Dyadobacter chenhuakuii: one gene and its partner. Each later gene encodes a partner of the first gene's protein in a complex. Links are inferred from orthologs where the notes say so. Each region holds a gene or a part of one and is shown on either strand. Other genes may lie near its edges.

Evidence for each region. The genes of interacting proteins can lie anywhere in the genome.
Region 2: the proteins of prmC (region 1) and prfA are in contact, whole or in part, in a crystal structure (PDB 2B3T), measured with the Escherichia coli proteins. The link is inferred for Dyadobacter chenhuakuii from one-to-one orthologs.

The regions. Positions count from the first base shown.
Region 1 is NZ_CP098805.1:3,745,773-3,748,733, reverse strand. Bases 2-2,954 are described here. They hold prmC (peptide chain release factor N(5)-glutamine methyltransferase), read right to left. Parts: upstream 1,932-2,954; coding sequence 1,071-1,931; downstream 2-1,070. Other genes in these bases: ribD (bifunctional diaminohydroxyphosphoribosylaminopyrimidine deaminase/5-amino-6-(5-phosphoribosylamino)uracil reductase RibD), read left to right, coding at 2,024-2,954; NFI80_RS15540 (AAA family ATPase), read right to left, coding at 68-1,021; yidD (membrane protein insertion efficiency factor YidD), read left to right, coding at 2-71. Outside these bases: more of yidD, read left to right, coding at 1-1; more of ribD, read left to right, coding at 2,955-2,961. UniProt on the Escherichia coli protein: Methylates the class 1 translation termination release factors RF1/PrfA and RF2/PrfB on the glutamine residue of the universally conserved GGQ motif, i.e. on 'Gln-235' in RF1 and on 'Gln-252' in RF2.
Region 2 is NZ_CP098805.1:4,107,732-4,110,674, reverse strand. What follows is about bases 9-2,943. They hold prfA (peptide chain release factor 1), read right to left. Parts: upstream 2,046-2,943; coding sequence 972-2,045; downstream 9-971. Other genes in these bases: NFI80_RS16930 (hypothetical protein), read left to right, coding at 2,825-2,943; NFI80_RS16935 (hypothetical protein), read left to right, coding at 2,185-2,766; NFI80_RS16945 (thioredoxin family protein), read left to right, coding at 208-765; NFI80_RS16950 (DMT family transporter), read left to right, coding at 9-142. Outside these bases: more of NFI80_RS16950, read left to right, coding at 1-8. UniProt on the Escherichia coli protein: Peptide chain release factor 1 directs the termination of translation in response to the peptide chain termination codons UAG and UAA.

The DNA of each region.
Region 1 (2,961 bases):
CCTGGCTGGGCTTAAAGCGGTTTTCAAGATGTCATCCGTGGGGAGGTCACGGACATGATCCGGTCCCTTAACCAATCGCCACTTTCCGCAAAATGGAATCAATGATCGCCATTGTTCTCACGCCGTCTGCTTCTGCTTCGTAGTTGAGTAAAATCCGGTGGTTCATAATGTCCGGTGCAAGCTCCTTAATGTCTTCCGGCAACACATAATCGCGTCCTTCCAGGTATGCTAATGCTTTTGCCGCTCGGTTCAGGTAAATGGTTGCGCGTGGAGAAACGCCAAACTGAATGTAACGCGCCTCATCACGAAGCCCGTAATCCAGCGGGCGGCGGGTGGCAAAGACCAGCTCGATAATATACTTTTCAAGCGTTTCCGAAATGTTCACTTTGTTGACATTGTTCCGGATTGCGAAAATGTCCTCTTTGTTCAGGATCGGTTTGATCTGGTAGTCATAGTTAATGTCCGACATGCGGCGCATTACTTCCAGTTCTTTGTCCTTTTCAAGGTAATCGACGTAGACTTTCATCATAAAACGGTCGATCTGCGCTTCCGGAAGCGGGTAGGTTCCTTCCTGCTCCACCGGGTTCTGCGTTGCGAGCACCACAAATGGCCGGTCGAGCAGATAAGTTTCATCCCCGATCGTTACCTGTTTTTCCTGCATGGCTTCCAGCAAAGCCGACTGCACCTTGGCAGGGGAGCGGTTCACCTCATCGGCAAGAATAATATTTGAAAAAATAGGCCCCTTTTTTACCTCATAATCCCCAATCTTAGGCTTATAGATCATCGTCCCGATCAAATCGGCGGGCAGCAGGTCGGGCGTAAACTGGATCCTTTTGAAATCAAGGTGCAGCACCTTTGCCATCACATTGATCGTCAGTGTTTTGGCTAGTCCGGGTACACCTTCCAGCAGGATATGGCCGCCGGTGAAAAGACCTATCAGGAGCCTGTTGAGCAGTTTGTCCTGCCCCACAACCACCTTGCCCATCTCATTCAGCACATCCTTTATTTTCTCTATATACATTGATGATTGGTCTATATGTTGGCGGTTTCCTTTGGCCCCCGGCGGATGTTTACTTCCAGATCGCTCTTACGAAGCGGTCTTTTCCGTGGATGTCGCGCAGGATTTCTACGTTCTTATAATTTCTTTCCTCAAAAACCTGCTTGGTCCCGGCTCCGAAGTGCTCGTTGATTTCTACGTAACACTTTCCTTCGGGTTTTAAATGGTGTATGCCAAAATCTGCGATGGCTTTGTAAAACAGCAATGGGTCGCTGTCTTCCACAAATAATGCTTCGTGGGGTTCAAAACGAAGGACATTCGGGCGCATATGTTCCTGCTCTGAGTAAGTTACATATGGCGGGTTACTCACGAGGCAGTCAAACTGGATAATGTTGCCGGGGAGCGGGAACGTGACATTAAGCATATCCTGCTTGGCAAAAGTTACGTCGGCAATGAGCTGACGCGCATTTTCGCGGGCAACTTCCAGGGCTTCATCCGAAACATCCCAGGCGTGTACCGAAACGTGTGGCAGGAAACGTGCAAGCACAATGGCAATGCAGCCACTGCCGGTTCCAATGTCGAGAATAGAAATATTTTTGTCCGGTTCTGCGTAATCGCGGGTCACCATTCTCACCAGCTCTTCCGTTTCGGGGCGCGGGATCAGTACGGAGGATGAAACGCGGAATTCGAGTCCGCAAAACTCGGTGGATCCGATGATATGCTGAACGGGTTCATTGTCATTCAACCGCGCGATAATCGTATCCCAATCCGGCTGGGCCGTGTTTTCAGGAACCGGTCTGTCCACAAGTACATCAATATTGCGAAGCCGCATATAATGTTCGAGTAACATAAAAGCGATTGCCTGCGCTTCTTTTTCGGGATAAACTGTAATGCCTTTTAGTATATATTGATATAACTGACGTGCCGAAGTCATTTTCTGGTGTTTTTTATTCCAATGTCGGAAAGTTAGCAAATAATAGGAACTCACGAAAGTTGAGTTTAAAAGGAGGTTTGTATTTTTGCCGCATGGACGCAGATATTCAATGGATGAGACGGGCTTTGCAGCTTGCCGGCAACGGTCGGGGAAGTGTAAGTCCTAACCCGATGGTGGGGTGCGTGATCGTCCATGAAGGCGAAATCATAGGAGAGGGCTGGCACCGGCAGTATGGCGGTCCGCACGCGGAAGTTTGGGCTGTTAAGGATGCCGAATTAAAAGGAAATGCGCATTTGCTGCCCGCATCCACGGCATATGTTACATTGGAGCCTTGCTCACATATGGGCAAGACGCCTCCCTGCGCGGATCTGATCATTAGTAAGCGACTCAAAAAAGTGGTCATTTGCAACAATGATCCCAACCCACTGGTGTCAGGAAGAGGCATTTCGCGTATGCTGGACGCTGGGATTGAGGTTGAAATCGGCGTGCTGGCAGCGGAAGGTTTGGCGCTCAACAAGCGGTTTTTCACTTCTATGGAGCAGAAAAGGCCTTATGTAATCCTGAAATGGGCCGAAACGGCCGACGGATTTCTTGGACCGGAAACGGGCGGGCCACTGCGGATCAGCGGAACGCTTTCAAACATGCGCGTGCATCAATGGCGGACGGAGGAAGACGCAATTTTGGTTGGTTACAAAACCGCATTAATGGACAATCCCAGGCTGAATGTTCGCAATTGGGAAGGCCGTGATCCGGTGCGCGTTGTCCTGGACAGACATTTGCAACTTCCCCAGACATTGAATTTATTCAGCAAAATACAGCCGACTATTGTTGTTAATTATTTGCAGGAGAGCAGCTTGCCGGATTCGCCAGAGCGTTATTCGTCCAGTTTGAACATCAGTTATTTAAAAGTTAACCCGGGTGCAGACGAGATCGGACAAATGCTCACAAGCCTGTTAGCCCGTAAAATCCAGTCCATTTTTGTTGAAGGCGGTGCCGCAGTGATCAATGCGTTTTTGCAGGCCGGCTTATG
Region 2 (2,943 bases), 360 kb from region 1 along the record:
GTTCTCCGTTCTGATCGGTTTTTTCATGGGAGAGGCCATTCCTTCATTCTCTATGTTCGCAGGCATGTTGCTGATCGTAGGAGGAGGAGTTATGGTTTCGCTGGCAAAAAGAAAGCCCGCTATGGCAGCCGATCCGGAATAAAGTCAGCCATTAAGCACAATTATTCCACCGTGAAATTTGTTCATTCATTGAAATCAAATGAAGTTATGAAAAGATCAGCTGCATCATTTTTTCTATTTTTGGCCATCCTAACAGTGGCCTCGGGTTTCAGATCCGACAAAAACAGGCCCGCGGAAGGCATTCAATGGTTAACAATTGAAGAAGCCTACGCTAAAATTCAGCAAGAGCCCCGCAAGGTTTTGATCGATGTATATACTGATTGGTGCGGATGGTGCAAAGTGATGGACCGCGAGACATTCAAAAATAAAGCAGTTGTTGAGTACGTCAACCACAAATACTACGCCGTCAAGCTCGATGCAGAACAGAAAAAAGCCATCACATTAGGAGACAAAAAATTTGAATTTCTCTCCGAAGGCGGGCGCGGTGTACATCAACTCGCATTAGCTCTTACCAACAACCAACCCAGTTACCCAACCACCGTTTTCCTGGACGATAAATTCAACATGATCCAGCCTTTGCCCGGCTACATGAAACCCAAAGAATTCCACCAGGTAATCACATTCATAGGAGAAGATTACCACAAAAAAGAAGCCTTCGATACTTATAAATCGAAGACTTACAATGAGTTGTTTGCGGGTAAGTAATATCTTATTTATGCAGAACCAAAATCGCGGAGCGATGCTATATTGGTAGAAAATTCATTATAACCACCATTTAAAATCCCGGAGGGATGTAACGACATGTAAGTTGTTGCATCCCTCCGGGATTTTAAATGGGTGGCGGTCCGATTTTCTACCAATATGTCATCCCTCTGGGATTTTGCATGTCGACTCTGGAGGGACGCATTAATCTAAACCGTCTCTCCCTCCTGCATGCGCTCTGCGTTCTCTGCGATGCGTAGTCTTTCGATAAATTCTCCGATGTCACCTTCCATAACTGCGGGAAGATTGTAAACTGTGTAGCCAATGCGGTGATCGGTAATGCGGCTTTGCGGGTAATTGTAGGTGCGGATCTTATCGGAGCGGTCACCGCTTCCCACCATTGATTTTCTTTGCGAGCTGATGGCGTCGTTATGCTCTTTTAGTTTAATCTCGTACAGCCTCGAACGCAAAACACTCAATGCGCGGTCCTTATTTTTCAACTGTGAACGCTCATCCTGGCAGCTTACCACCAATCCGGATGGAATGTGTGTCAGACGAACCGCGGAATAAGTGGTGTTAACCGACTGTCCACCAGCACCTGACGATTGAAATGTATCTACGCGGACATCATTCATATTAATCTGAACATCCACTTCCTCTGCTTCTGGCAGCACAGCCACGGAGGCGGCCGATGTATGGATGCGACCCTGCGATTCAGTTTGCGGAACGCGCTGAACGCGGTGTACGCCCGATTCAAACTTCATTTTCCCGTAAACGTCCTCACCTTCAACTTTACAGATAATCTCTTTATATCCGCCGTTGGTGCCTTCGGTAAAATCCATGATAGAAGAACGCCAGCCCATTTTTTCAAAAAATCGCTGATACATTCTGAACATATCGCCCGCAAATATCGCAGCTTCATCGCCACCGGTTCCGCCGCGGACTTCGAGAATAATGTTGCGGCTATCATTAGGATCTTTTGGAATAAGCAGCTCCTTGATCGCCTGTTCGAGCTGCTCCAATTTCGGGGTCAGGTCGTCCAGTTCTTCTTTTGCCATTTCCCGAAGCTCTTCATCCTTTTCGGTCGAGATGAGTTCTTTGGTTCCGGCTATGTCTTTTTGCAATTTTAAATAAAGGGCATACTGCTCCACGATCTTTCCCAGATCCTTATATTCTTTGCTTATTTTGGAATAACGGGCAGAGTCCGAAACGATTTCCGGTTGTATAATTTGTTGCGAAACTTCTTCGAAACGTTCTTTTATGGCTTCTAATTTATCGATCATCTTTATTGAATATCTTTGGCACCACGCATTCGGGGCACAAAGATACGCATTTTAGATAAATGAAGGTTTTCTGAGATATCGGCGGGCTTGTGAATTAGATGCTTCGGAATACTGTTACCCATTTATAATGTGCATGGAAATGAAAAAAATATTGGTTGTTGCGGCGCTGATCATATTTATGACGGGCTGCGATACGGGAAACCGCGTTGAGAATACGAAGGAGCTGTCTAACGAAATAAATGCGTCAAAAATAAAACGTGTGACCAACACGCAGCTTATTTATTCGGCCGATGCCTGGGGTAAAAAAATCGCTAAGATCGCTGAAAAGGCGCTGGCCAACGAATTGGAAAGGCATCCGGAAAAAGCCGGAGAAATCTGCCAAAAATTAGCCGAAATCCCGGTTGTTGCCGCATTGCAGAAAGAATATGGTGTTAAAGTTGAGCTTCTGGATATGACCGATCTTAAAAATCCGGACCTCGCGCCAAAAGAGCGGGAATTGCTTGACGCATATCTTTACAGCGCCAAAAGCAAATCCGTCGCCAGCGACAATCTCCAGCAACTCAGCGACACACTACTGGTCTACAATGTGCCCGTCCCTGTAGAAAGCATCATCTGCAAATCATGCCTCCCAAAAGACGAAACACCATTCGCAGTATGGCGACTATTGTTCAACAAAAAAGACATCATCAGAAAGCTGGATGCGAAGCAGTTGAAGGATTGATTTATGTCCGGAATACTTTTTTAAAGAATTAAAGTAAAAATCGCTGCTCCTTTTCTCCATGCAAGCTCCTATTAATAAGACAATTCCGAAAGTTATTGAGAATGAGGTTTTAAAGGCTTTGTCTTTTTACCCTGAGTTGCGGGAGACGCGGATTGATTTTGTGTTCAAGCGCAACAT